3 regions of the Paenibacillus sp. FSL R5-0923 genome follow, and region 1 is predicted to be linked to each of the others. Evidence: predicted binding sites of a transcription regulator. Region 1 holds the regulator's gene; each other region holds the start of a gene.

Region 1 (6,523 bases):
AAAAAGATAGACTTTGCGCCATACTCTGTAGCTATACGCAGCGCTTCCGGAGCTGGGACAGCCGTCGGATCACCACTTACACCTTTATGGATGAGGGCTGCAAGACGCATCTCTTCAAACATATCCAGGTTATTATTGCTTGCCGCACCATCTGTACCCAGTGACACCTTCACACCAGCCTTTAGAAGATCCGTAACCCGAGCCACTCCACTAGCCAGTTTCAGATTACTTCCTGGGTTATGAGACACGCCTACATCATGACGAGCCAGTATCTCGATCTCTTCATCATTCAAATGAACGCCATGTGCAACAATAGACGGACGTGTGAACATTCCAAGCTTCTCTAAATGCGCTACAGGCCGAAGTCCGTAATCCACCACATTCTGCTCCACTTCGCGTTTGGTCTCGGACATATGGGTATGCATCGGTAAATCCAAATCATGTGCCGCTTGTACAAACTTAACAAAGAAGTCCGGTGGGCAAGTATATGGGGCGTGTGGCGAGATCATCGTCGTAATTCTACCATCAGCCTTACCATGCCAATTTCGTGCAAAAGAAATCGCTTCCGCAAGCTTGTGATTTTGTACTTCCTCTGGGCATAATCCGATTACGCCTCTCATCAGTACGGAACGGATGCCTGATAATTCGACTACCTCTGCTACTCGATCCATATGATCATACATATCCAAGAAGGTTGTAGTACCACCTTTTAGCATTTCCAGTACCGACAAGGAGGTTCCCCAGTATACATCTTCTCCAGTGAATTTCGCTTCCATCGGCCACATCTTCTCTTGAAGCCACACCTGAAGTGCTAAATCATCTCCATAACCACGAAGCAATGACATTGCGGCATGGCCATGTGTGTTTACCAGACCTGGCATAAACAGCAGACGACTGCCATCAACAACTTGCACATCATCTTCCATTAAAGGCTCTTCTTTTCCTATGTAAGTGATCAAATCATCTTCAATAGTCATGTATCCGCTCAGAACCGGCTCATCTGTTCCCGAAATAAGAAAACGCCCGCCCTTAATAATCGTTTTACTGCTCTTCATTTCCGGTTTCTTCCTTTCCGTCTTTCAAATAATAAGCAAGGCTTTGCAAATCCGTTGTAAAATCGGCAGCATGAACACGGATATTCGATGGTGTTTTTAGAATCACTGGTGCAAAATTCAAAATCGCCTCAATGCCAGACTCAATGAGAATATCTGCTACATTCTGCGCTTCTGAATCAGGCACAGTAATTATCCCAATTCGAATACCTTGCTCACGAACCGTCTGACCAAGCTCCTCCATCGGTTGAACGGTAAGAGAGTTGATTTTCCGCCCCACCTTAGGTGCATAGGAGTCAAATATAGCGGTAATCTTCATAGTATCTTTCAGATAAGCATTGTAATTAGATAATGCATGTCCAAGGTTACCAGCACCTACTAAAGCCACATTCAATTGTTGATCCAGCTTCAGAATATGACGGATTTTTTCAATAAGATAAGTTACGTCATACCCGATACCTTTTCTACCAAAGTCTCCAAAATAAGCTAAATCTTTACGAATTTGAGCAGGATTTAAATCAAGTTTTTGTCCTAGTTCTTGTGAGGAAACGGTTAATATTTCACGTTTCTGGAGATCATTCAAGAAACGCAAGTACACAGGAAGTCTGCGAACAACGGCTTCTGATATTTTATCCGATTTCATAATTTACCTCCTAATTTAAGTGATATTCTGTTCAAATCCTATCGAAATATCTGCACCTCGTCTCAAGGAAGAGCGGTATTCTTATACCGCCCTTCCTTGTAGAGTGATTAATAAGATCGATGACGTTCTTTTCAAGAAACGCCTCCGTCTTCCAACCACTCCGCTATACGAGGAACCATTTGATCCGTAAGCATATGCTCCATTTTCGGGCCAGGCAACGAATAGAGGAAATACTTCCCATAGTGAGATTCGATCACCCTTGTGTCATACACAATAACAATACCCCGATCTTGCGCTGTCCGTACCAGCCTCCCAAATCCTTGCTTGAAGCGAATAACCGCCTGAGGAACAGACAACTTCATGAACGGATTCTTTTTCTGGGCTTGTAATAACTCAGACTTCGCTTCCGCTAGAGGGTGGTTTGGCGGTTGAAATGGGAGCCTCACGATGGCCAAGCATGTTAATGCTTCACCTGGAATATCTACACCCTCCCAAAAGCTGCTTGTTCCTAATAGTACAGAAGCTGCACTGTCCTGAAAACGGCGGATCAGCTTGCTACGGCTGCCCCCCTCCACGCCTTGACCTAGCACCGTGATCTCTTGTGAGGCTAGAGCCTCTTTCAGAGGATCGTAAACCTGGCGTAGCATCTTGTAAGAAGTAAACAGGACAAGCATCCGCCCACGTGTTGTAATAGCTGCTTCTGCTAGTGACTGTACGAGTGTATCGACAAATCGGGCATCGCCTACACTCCCCTTCACACTAGGGAAATCCCGCGGAATAACTAACAGCGCCTGCTCCCGATACTTAAAGGGAGAAGGCAGGAGTGACGTCATCAGACGCCCCTCTTCCGCAGCTTCATTAAGTCCGAGATTATCAATCATAAACTGGAAAGATTTATCGACAGAGAGTGTCGCCGAAGTTAGCACGATACTTTTCTTCTTGTCGAAAAACAGCTCCTTAAGCTGAGTACTAACATCAACAGGAACGGCATACAGCTGTAGCGATTTACTGCGATAATTTCCATTCGCCTCCAGCCAATATACTACATTCTCATCATTTAATCCCATAAAAAACCGTACTTGCTCACGTATCGAAGCTAAATCCTTAAATAAGCCGCTAATATCGGTAACTAGACTATCTGAGGAAGATTGACCTTCTTGATCTCGCATCTCATTAAGCATTTTATCACCTTTACGGATAATTTCGCTTAATGTCAGATTCATAGTATTCTCTAAAGCAACCAATTCATCCCAATCTTTCGGTTTACGGGTAGGAAGTAGCCGCATGACTAACTGGCCGGCTTCTCCCGCCGCTGCATCGCTACGTTCCGGCAAGAGGCTGAATAGTTTATCACTAAGCAGATCCCAGGTTTCTTTTACGGTAAGCAGGTCCGGATAGATTCTATCGATCACTCCGCTCCATTCAGAAGCTTCCTCACTGCCTGATGACTGAAGCATTTGGCGAAGTGTAGGAAGTTGGCCATTTCGACTATCCTTATAAAGACGCGATAATGTATGTGCCACCGTGAAATGCTTCATATGCATGCCTAAATGCTTGCCAGCCACGTCCTCCAGATGATGGGCCTCATCTATTACAAGATGTTCATAAGCGGGAAGTAGTTGATGCCCAGCCTTAACATCAGCGAAAAGCTTAGAGTGGTTCGTAATGACCACGTCTGCAATACCAGCTTCATGCTTAGCCCGATGATAATAACACTTACGGAACCAAGGACACGAGCGACCCAGACAAGAATCGGTATCGCTTGCCACCGTCTCCCAAAAATCTCCGCCACGTCCACTTAGATTGAGCTCTTCGTCATCTCCTGATTCACTTTGTGTCAGCCAAACGATCATCTGAGCCGCAGTAAGCGCATCTTCCCTCGGACTTATAAAGTCTTTTTTATTAATTTTATGTTCGAACTTACGAAGACACAAATAATGCCCTCTGCCCTTAAAAATTGCAGCTTTAAATGGAAAAGGAACTACCTGCGTTAACAAAGGAATATCACGCTCACGCAATTGATCCTGCAGATTAATAGTATGAGTGCTGACCATGACTTTTTCATTAGTGCGTACGCTTTGGTATATGGCAGGCAATAAATAACCAAGGGATTTACCGGTTCCTGTCCCTGCTTCGATCAATAGATGCTTGTCTTCGGCAAGTGCCGTCATCACCTCATTGATCATAATATCCTGAGCTTCTCGGCTTTCATACTGTGGCAAAGTTTCTTTAAGTCGTTTCGTTACTTCATCCATATAATCTGTAAAAGATAAATTGTGTAGTGGATTCTCAGCATGCTCGTCTCGAGGTGGAGCTAATTCATTCCAGTCTCCTACAGCAAGCGCTAATTGACGATAGAAAGTCAGATCACCTTCGGGCTGAAGCGTCTCCGCTTCCCGTTCACGCAGCAGACCATCAAAATACCAACCCAAATCACTATCCTCTTCCGTAAACAACTCACAGAGTCTCTGAATCGTCAGCAGAGGCAAATCGTAGAGCTCCTCCAGACATTTCAGCAATACAAGAGCAGTTGCGAGTGCATCACTGTCTGCCTGATGCGGACGATCATGCGTCACTCCAAAATGTGCACTAACTGATCCTAGTTGATAGGATGTGAGGGAAGGAAAGCAGATTTTCAGAAAATCAATCGTATCTAAAATCCGCCCTTGAAATGGTAAATACCCACATCGGTCTAAAGCATTTTGCAAAAAATGGAAGTCGAATGCGACATTATGCCCTACAAGCACAACATCATCCAAGAGTGGGACAAGCTCCATCATCATCTCATCCAGCTCAGGTGCATCCTTTACATCATCGTCGGTAATCCCCGTTAGACCAGTTATAAAAGGAGGTATCGGCGTTCCGGGCTTGACGTAGGAACCATATACCCGGGAGATGGACCGGTCTTCTTCTATAATTGCAAGGCCAACCTGGATAATTTCACCCACGGATTGGGTTCCCGTTGTTTCAAAATCAAGCACGGCAAATTTCATTATAATTCTATTCCCTTTCAATTGAGACTCTTAATCAGCATAACAGAAGTTGCGAAAAAAGGCGATGCACACCACTGGTTCAGGGGATGCATCGCTTGAATGAAAATGCGGAATAATAAACCGTAAACGTAATAATTTACAATAATGAAACAAGCTGATTTCCGAAATGAAGCTTACCTCCTCGGCGGCGGCAAACCTCCAAATTAACGGTTGGTTCAGGAAGTGCCGGGTCAAGTTGCAAAGAAAGGCCAAACAGCTCCTGCGCTTCATTGAACCGTTCTTGAGAGGCCCTGATGCAACCTAAAGCGTTATAAACCATTGCCTTCAGCTTGGTTTCCCGTATCAAACCGAGCATATGGTTCAGATGACTCCAAGCAGCTTCCCCCTCCCCTTCCTGCAGGTAAGAGATGGCTAAATATAATCGAGCAGCCAAGCTATCCGGATATTGCACAATAACTTCCTTAAACTGTTCAATACATTTCCCATACATCAGCAGCTTATAATACCCTTGACCTCTAACAAAAGTATCCATGCACAGCTCGGGTGCTTCCTGCTCTGGCACTTCCTCTTCAACCACAGTCGTAAAATCTACACTTTCACGAAAGTGACTTAGCTTCTCTGCAAAGGCCAGCCATTCATCCATCACTTTATCACTAAGTCGATGCAGCATATTATAATTGCATAAAAGCTCATTCCGGCGGGCACCCTCCGCTGTAGGGTAATCTGTAACGATCTCCTGAAGCACCTTGTTCATTTCAGCAAACAAATGTTGAAACATGGGCTATCCCCCTTACTGAAGATGAAATCAGTTAAGCTTGCCTGACTTCATTTTCTGCGAGAACGGGGTCTTTCATCCCTGCCATTCATTACATGGCGTAAGTCCATAAATTAAGCGATTGTAGCATGCAATTCATGATCAGCCAGCTTCACTGGTCTGTTGTTCTCATCCACGAATACCACCGTTGGCTTATGCGACTCCAGTTCTTCTGAAGACAACATCGCATACGAAATAATAATTACTGTATCTCCCGGTTGAACAAGACGTGCAGCTGCACCATTTAGGCAGATCACACCACTGCCGCGAGGCCCTGGAATAACATAGGTTTCTAACCGTGAACCATTATTGTTGTCCACGATCTGCACTTTTTCATTCTCAAGAATATCTGCCGCTTCCATTAAGTTCTCATCAATAGTAATACTTCCCACATAATTCAAATTCGCTTCTGTCACCGTCGCGCGGTGAATTTTGGATTTCATCATATGTCTAAACAAGAGCGGCAACCTCCTTTGGAATAAATACATTATTGTCAATTAATCGCGTTCTGCCAAACTTCACGGCAAGCGCTATAATAATCTCCCCATTTACATCCGTTAATAAAACTTCGTTCTCTAAGCCTTCCAGATTAGGGAAAGTCAGTATTTCCGCATAATCAATGACCGCCAAAGGAGAGTTGGAAATAACCGAGGTCAACAATTCCCGCACTTCAGCAACGGTTGTTACTTTTCCTTCTTCAATGGACTGACGTGCTTCACGCAAGGAACGAGATAACACCAGTGCTTGAGAACGTTCCTCTGGAGATAAGAATACGTTACGCGAGCTAAGTGCAAGTCCATCTCCTTCACGAACGATAGGGCAAGGCACAATTTCAACATTCATATTCAAATCAGATACCATTCTGCGGAGCACAGCTACTTGCTGAGCATCCTTTAGCCCGAAGAAAGCATAATCTGGCTGCACGATATTGAATAGTTTATTAACAACTGTTGTTACGCCATTAAAATGCCCTGGACGCGAAGCCCCACAAAGTCGAGTGGTAAGCTCTGATACCGAGACA
Region 2 (6,523 bases), 280 kb from region 1:
AACAGCCTTCTCTTTCTTAGGCAAACGTTGGAATGGACTTATTATTCAGACATTGATGAGTGGACCGAAGCGTTTTAAAGATATCTCCGGCCTCATTCCTTCAATGAGCGATAAGATGCTGTCCGAGCGGATGAAGGATTTGGAAGGTGAGGGTATCCTGGTTAGGCATGTATACCCAGAAACACCCGTACGTATTGAGTACGAATTAACAGACAAAGGCCGTGCATTGCAGCCTGTTATGCAGCAGATTCAGTCTTGGGCTGAGAGCTGGGTAGACTAAAATTCACAGTGATGTTGTGGCCCTTTTTCCGGAATGGTGGAAAAGGGGCTTTTCAATTTCTAAATATTAGACAGTGACAGTATTGTTCCAATCCTTTATGCTTGAAAAAAACTTGCACAGTTTAAAAATAATTGTAATATAATAGAAAAACATTGTATGATCCTTGAATGGAAACGCTCGCGTATTGGTTTTTGCTCAAATCTACTCAGCTGGAGTACAGGCATAGCAAAACTATTAGGAGGCGAGGGAGATGAAGACGAAGACGACCCTGTTTTCCCGGGAAATAACGTATGGAAAAAAGGATGTTGCTGAGCTAGAGAATGCTTCTATCAAAGTACAGCTCATCTATGACAAGACGTTGTTCATGCTGCATAGCCATCTTCCTGATTCCTTATGGGATGCGTGGATTGGCGTGCCTTACAGCATTATCTCTTCACTCTACAAAGGAAACAATGATAGTGGGACTATTTTTCAAAAATGGATTCAAAGTCCGACCGGCTGGAAGTGTATTGGTTGTGAACGGCACTGTCTGGAGTCCACGGAACCTCCACAGGATGTAAATGCGGCGAATCATGGGCGACAATATAAGTTTCATAACGGCATTCGCCAGAGTATGGTGCTTCAAGCCTTAATTTGGTCCATGTACGAGAATACCGTATTATTCAAACCCTTTTTAGGCGACGAGCCTTTTTTTGACGATGATGATTTGCATACGATATCCTCTTATTTCGTTCCAACTTATCTTAATGAATTCCACCTTATTGAGCGGTCTAAGCCATGTAAAGAATACAAAGATCAGAATATACGAGTCTTTCAGGAATGGATTTCCGCACCTGATCTTGTCCTTAAATGGAATGGTGGCTTGACGGAAGGCAGATGGATGACCGGTGTTTATATGGATCACTCCCGTTTTGCCGGATTAGGACCTTATTTGAAGGATTCAAAGGGACAGCGGACGTATATGCAGGCTTATGTGCAATAAAGTGAGTTGAAAAAGCACCTTTGTAGGAAAAGGTGCTTTTTTGCGTTTACTTTGCATGTACATCCATCTCCAATTTCGTTCAAAAATAAGATACAATTTCCGTGCGTACAATCACAAGTCAAAGTTCCTTTCAGGGTTAAGGTGAAGAAGTGGATAAGATTTATTCAGAACCTAATCCCATAACCCAAGGAGGAGCTATAATGGAAACTAAACAACTTAATGATAGTATTTCGGATTCGAAGCAAGCACAATCGGTACAGGCTGGGTTTACCCCAGATGCACTAGTGAGGGATATTGTATTACAGTTCCCTAAAGCGGCAGATTATTTCAAAGCAAAACGGATTGATTTCTGTTGCGGTGGAGCTAAACCTCTTGCTGAAGCAGCTGCTGAGCGTGGTCTGGATCAAGAGATAATTATCAGTGATCTTAACAAGATGTTCGAAGAGTATCCAGTACCCGAAGAGGAGATCGCTTGGAATACCGCACCTTCAGATGAGTTAATTGACCATATCATAAACAAACATCACCGCTATCTTCGTGAAGAGCTACCTCTCATTAGCCAAAATGTAACTAAGGTGTATCGAGTGCATGGTGGGGATTCTCCCCATTTGGTGGAGTTACATTCCTTGTTCAACACACTTAAGGAAGAATTGCTTACGCATACGGCTAAAGAAGAAGAAGATGAGTTTCCTAAGCTGTTGATATATGATGCTAATCCTAGTGAAGAAGGTCTGTCATCGCTCCGCGAGTCATTATCTGAGCTGGAGAGTGAGCATGATGGTGCGGGCGACATTTTGAGAAAAATGCGTAGTATTACAGATGACTTCACTCCACCAGCGCATGCTTGCACAACCTATCGATTGACATATGCCCGGCTGGAAGAGCTGGAGAGTATGACTTTTGAACATGTACATTTGGAGAATAATATATTGTTCCCTAGGTATCAGTGAAGACGAATAGAGTTCTAAAGAGTCCCTTAGGGGGCTTTTTTTTATAGGAAATTATAGAATGTAAAGAAATGTGGATAACTCCGTTGAAAAAGGTAGAAGAAATGATCGTGAAAAATATGGGTAAGATCGATTGATGGATGGCGGAAGGATTGCTTAAAAGCGGACTACGAGATAGCGCCGAGTGAGCAGAAAGAGGGGAATAAATCCCCCAGAAAATGTGAAATGACGCCATATGAGCAAAAAGAAGGGGATAAATCCCCCAGAATATGCGAAATGACGCCGAACGAGCAAAAAGAGGGGGATAAATCCCCCAGAATATATGAAATGACGCCAAATGAGCAAAAAGAGGGGGATAAATCCCCCAGAATATGCGAAATGACACCGAATGAGCAAAAAGAAGGGGATAAATCCCCCAGAATATGTGAAATGACACCGAACGAGCAAAAAGAGGGGGATAAATCCCCTAGAATATGTGAAATGACGCTGAATGAGCAAAAAGAAGGGGATAAATCCCCTAGAATATGCGAAATGACGCCGAATGAGCAGAAAGAGGGGGATAAATCCCCCAGAATATGTGAAATGACGCCAAATGGGCAGAAAGAGGGGGATAAATCCCCTAGAATATGCGAGATAGCGCCGAATGAGCAAAAAGAGGGGAATAGAGGTTAGCTTTTTAAAAAGTTTTTGCCAATTTTTAATATCATTGGGGAGATAATTAAAGATACTGAGAAGTAAGCTTGTTATTACTTATTTGAGAACATGGCTTGTTTAAGTTATCCTTAAAAAGACAGTATACATAACTTTACAAGCCTGAGACGCTATATGGTCATTAGGCGGGACAAGGCGGTGCCAGGATGCCCATGCGATCTTTGTGGAAATTGATGTTAGGATTAGTCATTGTATTCATAATAGGTGGATGCTCTACTAACAATGACGGCAATAGTAATGCTAATAATGGTGTGGCACGATCAGAGGGACCGACAATATCAATAAGGGTTGGAGATAATGAACTGCTTACTAAACCATCAGATAGGTTACTTAGTGGGAGTTATAGAAATGGAATATCGATCATGGAGCTACTGAAAGGTAGTAATGTTGCCACATTTGCTGAGGATAACTCAAGCATTGTTTCGGTAAAGGATTTTTCGCTAGAGGCGGGAATGGTTTGGGAGCTTCAGATGGGCGGTCAAATCATTGGGAATGCGGATTGGAATAATACTGTAGGGTATGATTCACAGCTAGTCTTCACCGCGAAGTCGAAGGACCATCAAGCACCACTTCAAACTGTAAGGCTGACCTTGAACGGTGGAAGTGTTGAAGTAGACTTGCATCATACGTATATTATGTTATTTAAAGAGGATTTAACTGTAAGAGATTTGCTTAAAAGCTGTAGTAGCGTACAGTTGGCCGATGACAATAAAAAGGTGCTTTCCGTCGAAGATTATACTCCTCTTAGTAATGAAGAATGGAAGCTGAAGGTGAACGGAAAACAACTACTCGATGATGGAATGGATATGAAACTCAGGGCTCAAGATGAATTGGAGATTTTATTGACTTTACGCTAAAAAATCGTACAATAAGCCCGATCAACGGTTGTTCAGAATCGTTGATCGGGCTTATTTTATGTGCAAAATATAGCTAAAAATTCTCAGAGTAGTAAACTGTGAAAATATTCACAATTAATGTGACTGCAATCACAATGTCTACTTGAATTCGAACCGTATAATTCCAATATGAAGAAGAGTAATTGACGCGAAATTAATCAAGAAACCTTAAGCTTGAGGAGGCACCTAACCATGGCAGAGAAGAGAGAAAAATTAGTATTAGTCGGCAACGGTATGGCAGGCATAGGTACGATAGAGCAGATTTTGAAGCTGGGTGGAGCTTATGACATCACGGTTTTTGGAAGTGAACCTCACCCCAATTACAATCGGATCATGTTGTCTTATGTTCTTGAAGGAAGTAAGACCCTTAATGATATCATCCTAAACGACTGGAATTGGTATGAAGACAATAATATAACTCTACACACGGGAACAACGGTCACACGAATTGATGAAGGCTCTAAGCAAGTTGTTACGGATAGTGGGATGATAGTCCCCTACGACAAGGTAATTATTGCGACAGGCTCGAATTCGTTTATTTTACCTGTACCTGGCAGTGATAAAGAGGGCGTTGTAGGATTCCGAGACATTTCAGACTGTGATGCGATGCTGGCAGCGGCCAAACAATACAGCAAAGCGGCTGTCATCGGCGGGGGTTTGCTTGGGTTGGAAGCGGCAAAAGGTCTTGTGAACCTTGGTATGGATGTTACCGTAGTTCATTTGATGGAAGATCTGATGGAGCGTCAGCTTGATCGGAATGCCTCCTCGATGCTGCAAGCTGAGCTGGAGCGTCAAGGCGTGAAATTTGCTATGGGCAAACAAACGGTAGAATTGAGCGGGGAACAGAGAGTAAGTGGATTGCGTTTTAGTGATGGCAGTACGCTTGCTGCAGATTTTGTGGTAATGGCTGTTGGAATCAAACCGAACGTGACATTGGCAAAAGATAGCGGAATCTCCGTAAATCGTGGGATCGTGGTGGATGATTATTTGCAAACTTCCATGCAGAATATATATTCCATCGGCGAATGTGCTGAGCATCGCGGTATGTGTTACGGACTGGTGGCTCCACTATTTGAACAAGGCATGGTTCTAGCTAAACATTTATGTGGTAGCGATACCAAGCCTTATGAAGGTTCGATTGTTTCCACGAAGCTTAAAATATCTGGGGTGGATGTATTTTCTGCAGGTGAGTTTTTGGATTGTCCTGAACACACTGTGATCTCAAGCAAAGATGAATGGAAGAAAACTTATAAGAAAATTTTGCTCAAAAATAATGTGATTGTCGGTGCGGTTTTGTTCGGTGATGTAACGGAGTCCGCGAATCTGCAAAAGCTAGTAAAACAAGGCGCAGTAATGACCGATGAGATTTATACGGAGGTTATGGGAACGGGCTGCTGCGGTGGCGGAGCTAAGAAGAGCACATCCGTAGAAGCTATGGCGGACGAAGAAATTGTCTGCGGCTGTAATGGTGTAACTAAAAAAGCGATCGTAGATGCTGTTACTGAACATGGTTTTACTACTGTGGATGAGATCAAAGCATGCACTGGCGCTACTCGCTCTTGTGGTGGTTGTAAACCCGTAGTAGAACAAATCCTGCAATTTGTCTTAGGTGACAGTTTCCAGCAAGCTGCTAAGCAAGGTATTTGTGGGTGCACAACGCTTAGCCGTGATGAAATTGTTGCTGAAATTACAGCTAAAGGTCTTAAAACAACAAAAGAGGTCATGAATGTACTCGGTTGGAAACAAGAGGAAGGCTGCTCCAAGTGTCGTCCGGCGATTAACTATTATCTAGGGATGATGAACCCTGATACCCATCAAGATGAGAAAGAATCCCGATTTGTAAATGAAAGAATGGGTGCCAATATTCAAAAAGATGGAACCTACACCGTGATACCACGCATGTATGGTGGGGTAACTACGCCGGAGGATTTGAAGAAAATCGCCGACGTCTCCCTTAAATATGACGTGAAAGTTGTGAAGGTAACTGGAGGGCAACGCCTGGATCTAATTGGTGTGAAGAAAGAAGATTTGCCTAAGGTATGGGAAGAGCTGGATATGCCTTCAGGCTACGGTTATGCCAAATCCCTGCGTACGGTTAAGACTTGTGTGGGCTCCCAGTTCTGCCGCTTTGGCACACAAGATTCGCTGGGAATGGGCGCGCTCATAGAACGTAAGTATGAACGTCTTGATTTTCCTGCCAAGTTTAAAATAGCTGTCAACGGCTGTCCACGTAACTGTGCGGAATCCTGCACGAAGGATATTGGCATCGTTGGAAATGATGGTGGTTGGGAAGTGTTTATCGGTGGTAACGGTGGGATCAAGCCACGGATCGCAGACTCCTTCTGCAAAATTAAGACCGATGAAGAGTTGATCGAAGTGTGCTCCGCAGTGATGCAATATTACCGTGAGACCGGCAATTATTTGGAGAGAACTTCCGAGTGGGTTGAGCGTATGGGACTTGAGCGGATTCAAATGGTTATTTTGAATAATGAAGATAACCGCAAAGAGCTGGCCGCACGGATTGACTTTGCTCTGACTCAGGTTACGGATCCTTGGAAAAAAATGCTCAATGACAGCAGCACTCGTGCTGCGCTTTTTGAAGAAACAAGAGTCTAGCGGATATAACGCACACAGAAGGGGAGAGACCAATGAATAAGACAACACAAACGTATCCAATAGGATCAGTACAGGATTTCCTGCTGCAGAT
Region 3 (6,523 bases), on a different contig from region 1:
CGTTCTTTTTCGCTGGAGAGTTTGGAGAGTTCATTCATATTTTTCTCGACATTTGTTCTATCTAATTCTGTTTCTCTTGTTTTTTGAGCTAATTCTTTGTGCTTTACGCCATCTTGTTCATTGATATTAATATAATTTTCTATGTTTTCTGTAAAGCCAGAAACGTACGAATTGAAGTCCTCTAATCCTAATAATACTGATAACAATTGCGTTTGGTTTGAAGGAGTGTTTGCTGATATCCTAGCAAACCCATCAATCCTGTTTTTTTCAATAAAACAAAAGTGATAAGAGTTGGGGGATGCTGTCACTAATAATTCCTTATCATTGTTATCAATTACAGTTAGTTTAGGAGTCTGACCTTTACCTGTAATAGAATTAATAATATATTTATTTGAATCGTACCGTTTTGATTCGGCTTCACTTAAATATCCTAGTAAAGAGTATTCGAGTGCTTCGCAAAAGCTTGTCTTACCTGTTCCGTTAGATCCAAAAATTAGTGTATAAGGTTTTGGAAATTCATGTGAAAAGACTTGAGAGAATCCTCTGAAATTTTCAATTTCAATTTTTTTTAGTTGCTTTATTGGAAATGAGGTAGTTTCACTATTGGAATTTACAATATTCAATTGATCTGAAACATTCAACCATTCTCGTATAAGTAAATCTTTTAGTAGTTTTGCACGCCTATTACCACCAGAAGTACCTACTTCTGCAATTTCATTAAATTTCTCGAAAACTAGGTTAATAAATTTAATCTCATCGGAAGAATACAGACTGGATTTATTACTAAGCACAAAGTTTTGAAAATCATTCTTTAATTTTGTATATTTACTCAAACAAGATCACACCTCGCTTCAAGAAATTTGTATTATTTTGTAACCTCCTCATTATACAAATAATAGGTAGAAACATCCATCACTTATCAAAGGACCATTTAAAGATAAAATTTTCCTCATCTAAATATGGTAACTTTACGGTAACAAAGCGGTAACAAAATACCGATAATGAGCCAGATTTAGTAGTAACCAGAAATAACACAAAACGTCAAAAATCGATACAATACAAGGCTTCTAAGACTTTTCAATAATCAGAAATAACTAACGGCGAACACTGGCAGTGTAGAAGTCAGAACATAAAAGCGGTGATTGATATTCGCATTATGCTACCGTTCGCCGCTCCGACTCGTTCATATCAAATTAGGTATGTTGCCGTAAATCTGCCGCAAAAATTCGTAATAAAGTATGATGATTTAAGAGAATACCGATTATAGAGAAGCTAAAAAGATGGATTTTACGCGGTTGTAGGCTATTATCACAGAAGGTATAATAACAGGGAAGGTTCCCGCATACGGTGCATGTGGAGTCGGTGGCGGTGCTGGTGAGGGACGTACCAGTGATTCAACCCCCTTTACTTACTTGAGTTTTCCAGTGTCTAGGAAATCTGAAGGAACGCTTGTCAAGTAGACACTAAATAATTGGGCAATTTTAATTCCACTAACGGAGAACGATAAAAGAGCAGCGAGTTAGACGAGCGTAGCCCGTAGGCTCCACCATAAAAAACCGCCCTGTTCGCAATGTTGCTTACAGGGCGGTTTGCTATGTCATAGAGGGCAGCTTGAAAGTTAGCAGTCAACCTGCACTTTACAAACTATCTTGCACGTTTTTAAGGCTAACTTATTAATAGAGCAGTTACACAAACATAAGATTACTCTGCTACAACTTGTTTGCCTGCAATCCGGCCGAATGTGAAGATATCAGCGATGGCATTACCGCCAAGACGGTTTGCACCATGAATGACCCCTGTTACTTCACCTGCAGCGAACAGCCCAGGGATGACTTCGCCTTTTTCATTCAATACGCGAGTCTTCTCGTCGATCACCAAGCCGCCCATTGTATGGTGAACGGAGGGTACAGCTTTTTCGATGTAGTAAGGGCCTTTTTCAAGAGATTTCAATCCACCGCGATGTTTGAAATCAAGGTCTTTACCTGTTTTCGCATAATCATTTACTTTATTAATCGTTTCTTTCAAAGTGTTCACGTCAATTTTAAAGAAATCAGCCGCCTCTTCAATCGTATCGGCTTTAAAGAGCAAGCCTTGTTTAACGAGTTGATCGTATTCGTCTTGATGAACTTCGATCGTTTTACCAATATCCTCAATGCCTTGATTCCATAATTGATACGTATATCCACCCGTTTGGGCAAGAATTGCTTTAGAAATAACGTCACGACGTTCTAATTCCTCAACGAAGCGCTTGCCTTCTTGGTTAATCAGGATCGCACCATCGAAGCGGGAGTCTGCAACCAGGGAAATAACACCTGTCTCAGGATTACAGATTGGATACGTTTGAATACTCTCCATATTTGTCAGTTTGGCGCCAATCGTTTCTGCCATAACGATACCGTCACCTGTAGTTCCTGGTGTATCGGTAGACATATATTTTTCATCCATTTTAGGGTTATACTTTTTACGCATCTCTACATTGGATCCAAAACCACCGGTAGCGATGATGACGCCTTTGTTCGCATGGAATGTGATCTTGTCGCCAGTACCCGAAGTCGCAGTTACACCTGTTACTTTGCCGCTTTCGTCCTTCAGCAAGGTTTCGGCTTTCATATTCGTTTTGATCGTGATTTGATCAGCGTCTGTTTTGGCTTTTAACTTAGTAATCAATTCAACACCTGTATGACCTACAGGAATCAACGCACGTTTTCTGGAATGGCCTCCAAATTGGAACAGATGATCAGGTAAGAACTCTACCTTGATCTCATCGCGCAGCCATTCGGCAGATGATAGAGCATTGTCGGCAAGAATACGAACCATCTTTGGATCCCCGAGGTTGTCTCCGCCTTTCATCGTATCATTATAGAATAATTCAGTCGTGTCATCTGTGATGCCTAGAGCACGTTCAACCCAGTTGTCAGGCGCATTCATCTCACCACCGGAGATCAATGTGTTGCCGCCAACAGCTGGCATTTTCTCGAGCAGAACTACACTTGCTCCAGCGCTCTTCGCTTCGATAGCCGCACTAAAGCCAGCACCCCCGGCACCGATGACGACAACATCATAGGTTTGCTCGGCTTCTTCTTTGTCTTTGCTTCCACTGACTGCAGCGCCAGCGACAAGGGTAAGTCCAGACTTCGTAATTGCATCTTGAATGGCTTCGAGATATCCTTTGCTTGTAACCGTAGATCCGCTAACGGCATCAACTTTTGCACTGTTAGTTGCCATGACATCTTGCTTGAGCTGCGTATAAACAGGTTCTGCAAGTACTTCATTTTCCTTATGCTCTGTTACTTTAATGTCAGTGATCTTGTTATCTAATAAGGAAACTTGTACTTTAATATCGCCATGTTTACCTTGCCCAACTCCTTCAAAGACTTGAACTCCGTTTGCATCTGCAGCGGGTGCTGCATCTTTACCGCCGCAGGCAGCAAGCGTGAACATAAGACTGAGGACTAGTAGAATAGATAACAGCTTTTTCGTGTGAGTTCGCATAATATCTCCTTCATTCTGTTGTGAATTGGTTACATACATTAGGGAGAGGAAGATTTGCTAGGCAAATCCTTTATCTCTAGCCTAGACATGAATGTTATTTCATGTGAAAATATGCACAATACCTATTATAGATTTAGTACAGCATTATGTATTTGCACAGATTAGCGTTTTTTTGTCTTTTTCGGGCATGTAAGAAACGGATATTGTGAAGGGCTATGATTACAATGAAAACAATTCACTTAAAAATTACGTTAATCGCAGGAAGCTGCTTCTTGCTGCTGTTCATTGCATTGCTTGTAACAATATATTTGGAGATGAACCATACGGTTGTCCCTTTGAATAAGAACTTAACGCAGCAAGTGGTTAATGCACGCAGCGACCAGATCGATTATTGGTTTAATCAGCGCATCGGTGAGATAGACATGCTTGCTTCTCTAGCTTCGGACCATCAGTGGACACGAGATGAATTGCTGCATGAGATTGATAAGTTCGAGGCGAAGAAGCAAGTAGAGTACGAATCCATACGCGTGGTGGATATTCACGGAAATTCCTGGTCAGCAAGGGACAAGCCTTTTTCGATACTAAACCGACCCTACTATCAAAAACTGCTGCTAAATTCAGATTCCAATTATGTGGTGAGCAATCCGATCGTATCAAAAGCGAATGCAGCTGAAATCGTCGTCATTCTCTATCGCGTGAATCCATCGGTGAATGATGAGGTAGCTTATATTGCCGCAGCCGTCTCCGTCAAGAAGATGAAGGAGATTGCTCAAGATGTAATGCTATATGACCAGTCAGGCCAGCTTATCATCGATTGCAGAGAGCTGGGTGAAGGAGATGGAGCGGAGGATGCAGCAGATAAGAAGAACATGAGTGTATTTGAGGCTCCAATTCAAAATGTGGAAGGCTGGAAGCTAGTACTCGAAGTACCGAATTCAAGTCTATCGCTAGCGGTGATCAAAACCCAGCGGACTGCATTGCTGGTAGGCGTTCTTATCGGTAGTGCGTTTATTGTCTTTCTGATGCTGCTTGCTTCTTCCATTATTCGTCCAATTCAGTCGCTTCGCCAGGTAATGGAAAATGTGCAGAACGGCAACCAAACCATACGAGCAGATGTTACGCGCTCGGATGAGATCGGCGATCTTGGGCGAAGCTTCAATGACATGCTTGTTCAATTATACGCTGTGGAGCAGGACCGAAAGGAGATGGAACTCAGACTGATTCATGAGCAGATCAAGCCGCACTTTTTATATAACACATTGGATACGATCCAGTGGATGGCAATGGAACATGGAGCAGACAATGTGGTGGAGATGGTGGAAGCGCTTAGCGCGTATTTCCGATTAGGGCTTGGCACAGGCAGTCCCTACATTCTGCTTGATCAAGAGTTGTACCATGTCGAGAGTTATCTTCATATTCAAGGCGTGCGATATGAGGAGATTCTGGACTACGAGCTTCGATATGATGAAAAGCTTGCTCAGTGCCAAGTCGTTCGCTTCATGCTGCAGCCGTTGGTGGAAAATGCGATTTATCACGGGATTAAGCCACTTGGGGATCAAAAATGCAAAATTTCGATTACAGCATATAAACAGGTCGATTATTTGGTCATTAAGGTTGAAAATAATGGGGTTATGATTCCTGAAGAGAAGCTTGAACAGATGAATCAAGCCCTTCTTGATGATAAATATGATCGTTCTGCCACAGGCTTTGGGCTATACAGTGTAAACCATCGCATTCGACTAGCTTACGGGGTGCCATATGGCCTTGCAGTGAAGAGCGAAGATGGAATTACCGTTATGGTCATTCGAATACCTTTGGACGGGGAGTGGAATGAAGATGTGGAAGATTGTCATCGTCGATGATGAAACGATCATTCGCAAAGGCTTACGACAATACATTGAGGAGAGTTCGTATCTTTTTGAAGTTGCAGGAGAAGCAAAAAGTGCAAACGAAGCATTGAATATGGTGGAGGAAGCCCCACCACATGTATGTCTTGTGGACATCAACATGCCGAATATGAATGGGCTCGATCTGATAAATATATTGCGCGAACGCTGTCCGTCGGTTCTGGTTGTCATCATCAGCGGCTACGATAACTTTGAATATGCGCGTCAAGCCGTGCAACTACAAGCATTCGATTATGTATTGAAACCTGTGCCGAAGAGTGATCTGAACAAGCTGCTTCATCGGATCGATGAGCATCTTCAGGCAAAATATCCTTTGCATTCACATGAAAGCAGGGTGGATAAGGAGCTGGGGCTTCCCGGGTATACAGGGGATGGAACAGTGCTTATCCAAAAAGTGACCGAGTATATTGACAGTCATTATCAGGATCCGGAGCTGTCTATTACTCGAGTAGCAGCGCTATTTCATATCAACCAAACCTATCTTAGCAAGCGTATGAAGCAAGAAATCGGTGCTTCATTCCTTGACTATGTCACCGAGCTTCGGATATCGAAGGCGAAGGAGATTCTGGATGACGTAATGCCGAATATCAAAATCGGGGATCTGGCCGTGAAGGTAGGGTATAAGAGCCAGTACTATTTTAGTCGTGTGTTCAAAAATAGAGTCGGTTCAAGCCCCTTAGAGTACAAAAAGCATCCGTTCGGTTATGGATAGGGCATCAAGTTAGTAGAACGCCGCAGCAATTAGGCGCCACCATATATAAACACGACGCAGCCTCGAGGGGGTTGCGTTTTTTATTTGGCGGATTGCTTAGAGGACATTGATAGAAAATAGGTAGGACCTAAGGAGGTAAGCGCTATCTTTATACCTATAAAGACGCGACGTGAAGGCCTTCATGTCAACAAGTGTATACCCAATGTCATTAATTATCTATTTGAAAGAAAGGCCACTTTTCATAATGTTACTATAAGGACATTGACATATGTTATAAGCTTCTATGACGTGTCGGAATCTCGGAAGGGAGGAAAGAGCATCGAGGTAAGCTGAAATGGAAGCGCATACCATTTAGGAGATTGATGTTTCTTGACTCAAGAATCAGAAGGGAGTTCGTACGATATGAAGAGGA

The links. The regulator Rex, encoded in region 1, represses fermentation and respiration genes when NADH is low (regulators of the CRP and FNR family bind a similar motif). The targets are predictions, from matches to a motif close to TTGTGAAATATTTCACAA.
Region 2: a site for Rex is predicted at 3,874-3,891, ahead of nirB (nitrite reductase large subunit NirB). Genes of this name have one in related genera too.
Region 3: a site for Rex is predicted at 3,594-3,611, ahead of MKX35_RS25190 (flavocytochrome c). Genes of this name have one in related genera too.

The regions. Positions count from the first base shown of each region.
Region 1 covers NZ_JBBPAT010000001.1:2,894,751-2,901,273, reverse strand. The annotation lists gene MKX35_RS12905 (amidohydrolase) at 1-1,055, opposite strand, end outside; gene MKX35_RS12900 (redox-sensing transcriptional repressor Rex) at 1,042-1,695, opposite strand; gene dinG (ATP-dependent DNA helicase DinG) at 1,827-4,688, opposite strand; gene MKX35_RS12890 (tetratricopeptide repeat protein) at 4,825-5,466, opposite strand; gene panD (aspartate 1-decarboxylase) at 5,577-5,960, opposite strand; gene panC (pantoate--beta-alanine ligase) at 5,953-6,523, opposite strand, start outside.
Region 2 covers NZ_JBBPAT010000001.1:2,617,042-2,623,564, forward strand. The annotation lists gene MKX35_RS11575 (winged helix-turn-helix transcriptional regulator) at 1-280, shown strand, start outside; gene MKX35_RS11580 (hypothetical protein) at 531-1,262, shown strand; gene ric (iron-sulfur cluster repair di-iron protein) at 1,463-2,212, shown strand; gene MKX35_RS11590 (hypothetical protein) at 2,435-2,881, shown strand; gene MKX35_RS11595 (hypothetical protein) at 3,067-3,777, shown strand; gene nirB (nitrite reductase large subunit NirB) at 4,009-6,432, shown strand; gene MKX35_RS11605 (nitrite reductase (NAD(P)H) small subunit) at 6,465-6,523, shown strand, end outside.
Region 3 covers NZ_JBBPAT010000002.1:10,955-17,477, forward strand. The annotation lists gene MKX35_RS25185 (AAA family ATPase) at 1-833, opposite strand, end outside; gene MKX35_RS25190 (flavocytochrome c) at 1,702-3,492, opposite strand; gene MKX35_RS25195 (cache domain-containing sensor histidine kinase) at 3,717-5,354, shown strand; gene MKX35_RS25200 (response regulator transcription factor) at 5,329-6,111, shown strand; gene MKX35_RS25205 (DUF4855 domain-containing protein) at 6,514-6,523, shown strand, end outside.